Regions from separate parts of the Streptomyces sp. NPDC015130 genome, predicted to be linked through region 2. Evidence: riboswitches for the same ligand, from Rfam matches in the RefSeq annotation. Region 2 holds a riboswitch; each other region holds the start of a gene.
What was found. A riboswitch is a leader RNA that binds a small molecule or an ion and turns the genes downstream of it on or off. The one in region 2 is predicted to bind thiamine pyrophosphate.
Positions count from the first base shown of each region.

Region 1 (3,268 bases), on a different contig from region 2:
GGCGAAGAAGACCCCGAAGAACGCGACGGGCAGGGCCATCAGGCCCAGCCGCGCCGCGCTCCCCCTCAGGTCGCGAGGGCCGCGCCCTACTTCAGGACGAGCGACGACCACTGCTGGATCCACGGGTCACGCTTCTCGGCGATCTTCTCGGGCGCCATGGTCTCCGGCTTCTCGACGACCACACCGTGCTTGGTGAAGAGCTCCGGCAGGGCCGCGTCCTTCGCCACCGGGTTGACGAACATCTGGAGCGGCATGTCCTCCTGGAACTTCTTCGAGATCAGGAAGTCGATCAGCGCCTTGCCGCCCTCGGGGTTCTTCGCCCCGTTCAGCAGGCCCGCGAACTCGATCTGCCGGAAGCAGGTGCCGGTGGAGACCCCGGTGGGGGCCACCTTCGGCTGCGGCTCGCCGTACAGCACCTCGACCGGCGGGCTGGAGGCGTACGACACGACGAGCGGCCGGTCGCCCTTGGCCTGCTTGCCGCCGGCCGAACCCGAGAACTCCTGGTTGTAGGCGAGCTCCCAGCTGTCGACGGTCTTCACGCCGTTGGCCTTGAGCTTCTTCCAGTAGTCCTGCCAGCCCTCGTCGCCGTACTTCGCGGCCGTGCCGAGGAGGAAGCCGAGGCCCGGGGAGGACCGCTCGGGGTTCTCGACCACGAGCAGGTCCTTGTACGCGGGCTTCGCCAGGTCGTCGAAGGTCACCGGCGGCGCCAGCTTCTTGTCCGCGAACCACTTCTTGTCGTAGTTGACGCAGATGTCACCGGTGTCGATCGGCGTGACCCGGTTCTCCTTGTCGAGGCGGTACGTGGCCGGCACCCGGTCGACGCCCTTCGCCTCGTACGGGACGAAGATCCCGTTGTCGAGGGCGCGGGAGAGCAGGGTGTTGTCGACGCCGAAGAAGACGTCGCCCTGCGGGGAGCCCTTGGTCAGGATCTCCTTGTTGACGGCCTCGCCCGCGTCGCCGGCCTTCAGGACCTTGACCGTGAAGCCGGTCTCCTCGGTGAACTCCGCCAGCACCTCCTTGGAGGCGTTGAAGGAGTCGTGGCTCACGAGGGTCACGGTCTTGGGCGCGGGGGCGCCGGACTTTCCGGCGTCGCGGTCCTTGACGGCTTCCGTGCCGCAGGCGGCGAGGGTGGCGACGCCGAGCGCCGCGACGAGCGCGACGGCGGCCCTTCTCTTCGTGCTCGCCGGGATGGTGGTGCTCACTGAGATTCCTCCTGGGTGTGACCAGGAAGAGACGCGGCCCTGCCCGCGTCCGGCGGAACCGGACGCGGGCAGGGCGCAACAGCTTGAGTTAACGACCGAACTTCCTACCCCGAATGACCGGGGCAAGGTTCAGAGGGTCTGCGGTCCTACGGTGACCGCACTCTCAGCGCTGTGGCGCTCCCCTGTCGGAATATGGAGATGTGTTCGACCTCAGAGTACAAGGTCAGCGCTCGGAGGCCGCCAGCTGTCCACAGGCACCGTCGATCTCCTGGCCGCGGGTGTCCCGGACGGTCACCGGAACACCGTGGCGGGCGATGGCCTCGACGAAGGCCTTCTCGTCCTCCGGGCGGGACGCCGTCCACTTCGAACCGGGGGTCGGGTTCAGCGGGATCAGGTTGACGTGCACCCGCTTGTTCTTGAGGAGCCGGCCGAGGAGGTCGCCGCGCCAGGCCTGGTCGTTGATGTCGCGGATGAGCGCGTACTCGATGGAGACCCGGCGACCCGACTTCTCGGCGTACTCCCAGGCGGCGTCGAGGACCTCGCGCACCTTCCAGCGGGTGTTCACCGGCACCAGGGTGTCGCGCAGCTCGTCGTCGGGGGCGTGCAGCGAGACCGCGAGGCGGCACTTGAAGCCCTCGTCGGCGAAGCGCTGCATGGCCGGCACGAGACCGACCGTGGACACGGTGATCCCGCGCTGCGAGAGGCCCAGGCCGTCGGGCTCGGGGTCGGTGAGCCGGCGGATCGCGCCGACGACCCGCTTGTAGTTGGCGAGCGGCTCGCCCATGCCCATGAAGACGATGTTCGAGAGCCGCGCCGGTCCCCCGGGCACCTCCCCGTCCCGCAGGGAGCGCATGCCGTCCACGATCTGGTGCACGATCTCGGCGGTCGACAGGTTCCGGTCGAGCCCGGCCTGCCCGGTCGCGCAGAACGGGCAGTTCATCCCGCAGCCGGCCTGCGAGGAGATGCACATGGTGACCCGGTCCGGGTAGCGCATGAGCACCGACTCGACGAGCGTGCCGTCGTGCAGCCGCCACAGGGTCTTACGGGTGGTGTCGTCGTCGCACGAGATGTGCCGGACGACGGACATCAGGTCGGGCAGCAGCTCCCCGGCCAGCTTCTCCCGCGAGGCGGCCGGGATGTCGGTCCACTGGGCGGGGTCGTGGGCGTACCGCGCGAAGTAGTGCGTGGACAGCTGCTTGGCCCGGAAGGGCTTCTCGCCGATAGCGGCGACGGCTTCCTTGCGCTCGGCGGGCGACAGGTCGGCCAGGTGCCGCGGCGGCTTCTTGGCTCCCTTGGGGGCGATGAAAGTGAGTTCTCCGGGCACTGGACGGGCCACGATCGGGTGTCTCCTCAGACGGCACGAGGTCCGGACAGCCCCGCGTCGGCGGGCAGCGCGGCATGACGATGCCGAAGCCAGGAGACCTCACTGGAGCGCCCTCGCGGCGGCGAGGACGACGGAAGGGCCCGCGGCGCACGCGCCACGAGCCCTTCCAGAGTACCCGCTGTCCGTCAACCCGTTCCGACGGACGAAACCGACCGGCCGGTCAGCTCGTGCCGACGAACAACGCCAGCAGCAGCCACACCACCGGCGCCGTCGGCAGCAGCGAGTCGAGCCGGTCCATGATTCCGCCGTGGCCCGGGAGCAGCGTGCCCATGTCCTTGATGCCGAGGTCCCGCTTGATCATCGACTCGCCGAGGTCGCCGAGCGTCGCGCTCGCCGCCACCGCGAGACCGAGGAGCAGGCCCTGCCACCAGGTCCCGTCGTCGATCATGAACTCCATGCACAGCGCGCCCGCCGCCATCGCGAAGGCCAGCGCGCCGAGGAGACCCTCACGGGTCTTTCCGGGGCTGATCCTCGGAGCCAGCTTGTGCTTGCCGAAGCGCCAGCCGACCGCGTACGCCCCGGTGTCGCTCACCACCGTCAGGATCAGGAAGGTGAGCACCCGCTGCGGACCGTCGTCCGCGGTGAGCAGCATCGCCACGAACGTCGCCAGGAACGGCACGTAGAACGCGGCGAAGACACCCGCCGTGACGTCCTTCAGGTAGCCCTCGGGGGGCTCCGTCAT
Region 1 is NZ_JBIBVC010000014.1:104,768-108,035, forward strand. It holds gene ACF08F_RS26685 (ABC transporter permease) at 1-39, opposite strand, end outside; gene ACF08F_RS26690 (thiamine ABC transporter substrate binding subunit) at 87-1,202, opposite strand; TPP riboswitch at 1,286-1,396, opposite strand; gene rlmN (23S rRNA (adenine(2503)-C(2))-methyltransferase RlmN) at 1,426-2,538, opposite strand; gene ACF08F_RS26700 (phosphatidate cytidylyltransferase) at 2,747-3,268, opposite strand, start outside.
Region 1: another riboswitch for thiamine pyrophosphate. It lies ahead of ACF08F_RS26690 (thiamine ABC transporter substrate binding subunit); the one in region 2 lies ahead of thiO (glycine oxidase ThiO).

Region 2 (3,268 bases):
GGCCGACGGCCAGGAGGGCGACCGGGACCCGGGCGCGCAGCCAGAGCACGGTCCAGGTGTCGTCCGCCGGGTCGCCGCGCCACAGCAGCTCGTCGGCGTCCGCGTGGTGTCCGGCGTACTGGACGAAGCGGCCGAACTGCTCGGACCAGAAGTACGGCACGGGGTCGTACGGGCCGGTGTCGGCGCCGGTGATCGTCGCGGCGACCGTGCGCGGGCCCTGGAGGGCGTTGTCCCAGTGGTGGACGAGGAGGCGCTCGCCGTAGCGGGCGGAGGGGTAGGAGGCGCAGTCGCCGACGGCGTACACGTCGGGCAGGGACGTGCGGAGCCGCTCGTCGGCGGTGACGGCGCCGCTCGGGTCGAGGGCGATGCCGGAGCCGGCGAGCCAGCCGGTGGCGGGGCGGGCTCCGATGCCGACGACGACGGCGTCGGCGGGCAGCTCGCGGCCGTCGGCGAGGACGACCCGGCCGGGTTCGACCGTGTCCACGCGCGCGTGGGTGAGGAGTTCGGCGCCGTTCGCCCCGTACCAGCCGGCCATGGGGGCGGCGACCTCGGCGGGCAGGGCTCCGGCGAGGGGGCGGTCCGCCGCCTCGACGACGGTGACGGCGCAGCCCGCCTCGCGCGCGGCGGTGGCGAACTCGGCGCCGATCCAGCCCGCGCCGACGACCACGACGGAGTGGCGGCGCTCCAGGACGGGGCCGAGGCGCACGGCGTCGTCGAGGGTGCGCAGCAGGTGGACCCCGGGGACGCCCTCGGCGCCGGGCAGGGTGATCGGGTGGGCGCCGGTGGCGACGACCAGGACGTCGTACGGGACGGGTCCGGCCTCGGTGTCGAGCTCGTGGTCGGCGGCGCGCAGCCCGGTGACGTCGAGGCCGAGGCGGAGTTCGACGTCGAGGGCCTCGAAGTCGACGTCGAAGGCGGAGTCCTCTGCCTTGCCGAGGAGGATCGCCTTGGAGAGCGGGGGCCGGTCGTAGGGCTGGTGGGGCTCGGCCCCGATGAGGGTGACGGGGCCGGTGAAGCCCTGTTCGCGCAGGGCGACGGCGGTCTGCACCCCCGCCATCCCGGCGCCGACGATCACGACCTGCTGCTGGGCCTGCTTCTGCTCGCTCACCCGACCACCTTACGCATCTGACGGACCGTCAGGAAGTGTGGGGCCGGGGAGCGGCCGGGGAGGGGTCTGTGGCCGGCCGCGGGCGGAGGCTAGTCTGACGGACGTAAAGCACTCGCGGGAGCCCGGACGCACCGGGCTGAGAGGGAGGCTGGGCGGCCTCCGACCGTACGAACCTGATCCGGGTCATGCCGGCGAAGGGAGGGGCTGGACGCCCATGCGTTCTTCCGATGTCCTCGTGGTCGGGGGCGGCATCATCGGCCTGGTCACGGCCTGGCGGGCCGCGCGGCGCGGACTGCGCACCGCCGTGGTCGACCCGGACCCGGGCGGCGGCGCCGCGCGGGTCGCGGCCGGGATGCTCGCCGCCGTCACCGAACTCCACTACGGCGAGGAGACCCTGCTCGGGCTCAACCTCGCCTCCGCCGCGCGCTATCCCGCGTTCGTCGCCGAGCTGGAGGAGTCCACCGGCCACGACGTGGGCTACCGCGCCTGCGGGACCCTGGCCGTCGCCCTCGACGCCGACGACCGGGCCCATCTACGCGAACTCCACGCCCTCCAGACGCGCTGCGGCCTCTCGTCGGAGTGGCTGAGCGGGCGCGACTGCCGCCGCCTCGAACCGATGCTGGCCCCGGGTGTGCGCGGCGGGCTGCGCGTGGACGGCGACCACCAGGTCGACCCGCGCCGACTGGCCGCCGCGCTGCTCCTCGCCTGCGAGCGGGCCGGGGTGGTCTTCCACCGCGTCCTCGCGGAGCGCCTGACGGTCGTGCGCGACCGGGCCCGCGGGGTCCTCCTCGCCGACGGTGAGGAGCTGACGGCCGAGCAGGTCGTCCTCGCCGCGGGCAGCCTCAGCGGGCGGCTCGCGGGCGTGCCGGACGAGGTGCTGCCCCCGGTCCGCCCGGTGAAGGGCCAGGTCCTGCGGCTGCGGATCCCGGCCGCGTACGCCCCCTTCCTCTCCCGCACCGTCCGGGCCGTCGTCCGCGGCAGCCACGTCTACCTCGTACCGCGCGAGAACGGCGAGCTCGTCGTCGGCGCCACCAGCGAGGAGCTCGGCTGGGACACCACGGTCACGGCCGGCGGGGTGTACGAGCTGCTGCGGGACGCCCACGAGCTCGTCCCCGGCATCACCGAGCTCCCGCTCACCGAGACGCTGGCCGGACTGCGCCCCGCGTCCCCGGACAACGCGCCGCTGCTCGGCCCCACCACCCTGCCCGGCCTGCACCTGGCCACCGGCCACTACCGCAACGGGGTGCTGCTCACCCCGCTCACTGGCGACGTCATGGCGGAGCTGCTCACCACGGGCACCCTCCCCGAGGAGGCGCGCCCCTTCACCCCCCGCCGTTTCTCGCCGATCCGTCTGGAGCAGCCCGCATGAACGTGTCCGTGAACGGAGAGGCGCGCGAGCTCACCGGCCCCGTCTCCCTCGACGCCCTCGTCGCGACCCTGAGCACGGCCCCGACCGGGGTGGCCGCGGCCGTCAACGAGGCGGTCGTGCCGCGCAGCGAATGGGCGGTGACGCTCCTCGGCGAGGGCGACCGCGTCGAGGTGCTGACCGCGGTGCAGGGAGGCTGAGCGCGATGTCCGACGACGTGTTCGTCCTCGGCGGTACGGAGTTCTCGTCCCGCCTGATCATGGGCACCGGCGGCGCGCCGAGCCTCGACGTCCTGGAGCGCTCGCTGGTCGCCAGCGGCACCGAGCTGACCACCGTCGCGATGCGGCGGCTCGACCCGACGGTCCAGGGCTCGGTGCTCTCCGTCCTGGAGCGGCTCGGCATCCGGGTCCTGCCCAACACGGCGGGCTGTTTCACGGCGGGCGAGGCGGTCCTGACCGCCCGGCTCGCCCGGGAGGCGCTCGGCACCGACTGGATCAAGCTGGAGGTCGTCGCCGACGAGCGGACGCTGCTGCCGGACGGCGAGGAGCTCCTCGCCGCGGCCGAGACGCTCGTGGACGACGGCTTCACCGTCCTCCCCTACACCAACGACGACCCGGTCCTCGCCCGGAAGCTGGAGGACGTGGGGTGCGCGGCGATCATGCCGCTCGGCTCCCCGATCGGCTCGGGGCTCGGCATCCGCAACCCGCACAACTTCCAGCTGATCGCGGAGCGGGCGGGGGTACCGGTGATCCTGGACGCCGGGGCGGGCACCGCCTCGGACGCGGCGCTCGCGA
Region 2 is NZ_JBIBVC010000002.1:269,302-272,569, forward strand. It holds gene ACF08F_RS04535 (NAD(P)/FAD-dependent oxidoreductase) at 1-1,108, opposite strand, end outside; TPP riboswitch at 1,213-1,325, shown strand; gene thiO (glycine oxidase ThiO) at 1,323-2,477, shown strand; gene thiS (sulfur carrier protein ThiS) at 2,474-2,674, shown strand; gene ACF08F_RS04550 (thiazole synthase) at 2,680-3,268, shown strand, end outside.

Region 3 (3,268 bases), on a different contig from region 2:
TCCCCGGAGACGCGCCCGTGACCTGGGCGTTCGGTAGGGAACTGCTGCTCGACGGGATCAACAGGCCGAGCGGGGACGGGGACGTGCACATTGCCCCGACGGACCCCGAGGGGCTCTCGGACGTCTCCATCCGCCTCCAGGTCGGCGGCGACCGCGCCCTGTTCCGGGCCAGCGCTCCGCCGCTGGTCGCCTTCCTCGACCGCACGGACAAGCTTGTTCCGCTTGGTCAGGAACGGACACTCGGTGACTTCGAGGACAATCTGGAGGCGGCACTCGGCCGGATCCTCGCGGAGGAGAACGCCGGCTGAGCCTCCGGGCCCGTGGGGCCCGGTGCCCACCCGGGATCCCTACTTCGCGCGGCGGCGCCGACCGCCCCGTACCGCCGCCCGGGGCTGCCCGGCGACGTCGGCCGCCGGCCGGTCGGCGGAGACGACCAGTGCCGCGAGGACCGTGGTGACCGGCACCGAGGCGACCAGACCGATCGAGCCGACCAGCGTGCGGACGATCTCCTCCGCGACCAGCTCGCTGTTGGCCACCGTCCCCATGCTGCTCTGCGCGATCGAGAAGAGCAGCAGCAACGGCAGGGCCGCGCCCGCGTAGGCGAGGACCAGGGTGTTCACGACCGAGGCGATGTGGTCGCGGCCGATCCGGATCCCGGCCCGGTACAGCGCGCGCGGCCCCATGCGGGGGTCGGCCTGGTGCAGTTCCCAGACCGCGGAGGTCTGGGTCACCGTCACGTCGTCGAGCACGCCGAGCGAACCGATGATGATGCCGGCGAGCAGCAGACCGGACATGTCGATCTCCGGGTACAGGCCGTGGATCAGGCCGGTGTTGTCGTCGGTGTTGCCCGTGAGCGAGGCCCAGCCGATGAAGAGCGAGCCGAGCAGGCCGATCAGCAACAGCGAGATCAGCGTGCCGAGCACCGCGACCGACGTGCGGGCCGAGAGTCCGTGGCACATGTAGAGCGCGATCAGCATGATCGCGCTCGACCCGACCACCGCCACGACCAGCGGATTCGAACCCTCCAGGATCGCCGGCAGGATGAAGAAGGTCAGCACCAGGAAGCTCGCGACGAGCGAGATGAGCGCCATCACGCCCTTCATCCGGCCCACGACCACGACCGCGACGGCGAAGATCCCGGCGAGCAGTGTCAGGGGGAGCTTCCGGTTCACGTCCGTCACGGAGTACTGCAGGTCGCGCGGGGCGTCGGGGGCGTACGCCACCACCACGCCCTGCCCCTCGTGCAGTTGGCGCGGCGCGTCGGGCTGCACGATCTCGGTGAACGTACGCCCCTGCTCCGGGCCGCTCGTGACCTCGATCGTCGCCTTCTCGCACTGCCCCTGCTCGGCGTTGACCGCCTCGCGCCCCTGCGGCGTCGAGGTGTCCCCGGTCGGCGGGACCTGGGCGGCGTTCACGTCCTTGCAGTCGACCTGCTCGACGGAGACGACCGTGCCCTGCTCGGTCTGCCGGTCGAAGCCGACCCCGGTGCGCTCGTGCGGCGGGGTGCCGCCCGGCCACAGGACCACGAGGCCGACCAGGACCGCGGTGGCGAAGGGGATCAGGACCGCGGCGATGACCTTGCGCAGATGCTGGGAGACGGGGGCGGCGGGGCCGTGGCTGTGGCTGTGCCCGTGGCCGTGACCGCTCGCGTGTCCGTGCCCGTGTCCGTGTTCTGCCGCTTGTGCGTGCCCGTGGCCGGCTGGGTGTCCCCGTCCCTGTCCCTGCCCCTGTCCGTGGTCGGGACCGGGGTCGTGGCTGTGCGGCTCGGGGGGCTGCTGGGGGGAAGTCACCGACCGATCATCGCAAGAACGGTGGGGGCCCACTGTTCAGCACGCCAGGGATGGCGCTAGCGTGGTGACACCTTTGCACACGCGGGAGCTCGGAGCACCGGGCTGAGAGGGCGCTGATCACCGTACGCACGTACGGGAGGAGGCTGCGCCGACCGCCGAACCTGTTACCGGGTAATGCCGGCGTAGGGAGATCGGTCTCATGACCATTCAGGATGCACGCACGCCTGCCTCCGACCAGGACGGCCGCGCGCCGGGCTGGCACAAGGGCTACGTCGAGGGTTCGCGCCCCGACCTCCGGGTCCCGGTCCGCCAGGTGCACCTCACCAACGGCAAGGACGTGACGCTGTACGACACGTCCGGTCCGTACACCGACCCCACCATCGACACCGATGTACGGCGCGGGCTCGCGCCGTTGCGCGAGAACTGGATCATCGCGCGCGGCGACACCGAGGAGTACGCGGGCCGTCCCGTGCGCCCCGAGGACGACGGCATCAAGCACACCTCGCCGCGCGGCGGCGGGCTGAAGAACCTCGACGCCGTCTTCCCCGGCCGCCCGCGCCTGCCGCGCCGCGGCCGGGACGGCCAGGCGGTGACGCAGCTCGCGTACGCCCGCCGGGGCGAGATCACCCCGGAGATGGAGTACGTCGCGATCCGGGAGAACGTCTCCCCCGAGGTCGTGCGGGAGGAGATCGCCGCGGGCCGCGCGGTGCTCCCGGCGAACGTGAACCACCCGGAGATCGAGCCGATGATCATCGGCAAGCGGTTCCTGGTGAAGGTCAACGCCAACATCGGCAACTCCGCCGTCACCTCCTCCATCGAGGAGGAGGTGGAGAAGATGACCTGGGCGACCAAGTGGGGCGCGGACACGGTCATGGACCTGTCCACCGGCCGCAACATCCACACCACCCGCGAGTGGGTGCTGCGCAACTCCCCCGTGCCGATCGGCACCGTGCCGCTCTACCAGGCCCTGGAGAAGGTCGACGGGAAGGCCGAGGAGCTGACCTGGGAGATCTACAAGGACACGGTCATCGAGCAGGCCGAGCAGGGCGTCGACTACATGACGGTGCACGCCGGCGTACTCCTGCCGTACGTGCCGCTCACCGCGCGCCGCAAGACCGGCATCGTCTCGCGCGGCGGCTCGATCATGGCCGCCTGGTGTCTCGCGCACCACAAGGAGAACTTCCTCTACACGAACTTCGAGGAGCTCTGCGAGATCCTGGCGGCGTACGACGTCACGTACTCGCTCGGCGACGGCCTGCGCCCCGGCTCGATCGCGGACGCCAACGACGAGGCGCAGTTCGCGGAGCTGCGGACGCTCGGCGAGCTGAACACGATCGCCAAGCGGCACAACGTGCAGACGATGATCGAGGGCCCGGGCCACGTCCCGATGCACAAGATCAAGGAGAACATCGACCTCCAGCAGGAGATCTGCGAGGAGGCGCCGTTCTACACCCTCGGCCCGCTGACGACGGACGTGG
Region 3 is NZ_JBIBVC010000001.1:193,181-196,448, reverse strand. It holds gene ACF08F_RS00930 (SsgA family sporulation/cell division regulator) at 1-308, shown strand, start outside; gene ACF08F_RS00925 (YibE/F family protein) at 348-1,790, opposite strand; TPP riboswitch at 1,862-1,996, shown strand; gene thiC (phosphomethylpyrimidine synthase ThiC) at 1,990-3,268, shown strand, end outside.
Region 3: another riboswitch for thiamine pyrophosphate. It lies ahead of thiC (phosphomethylpyrimidine synthase ThiC); the one in region 2 lies ahead of thiO (glycine oxidase ThiO).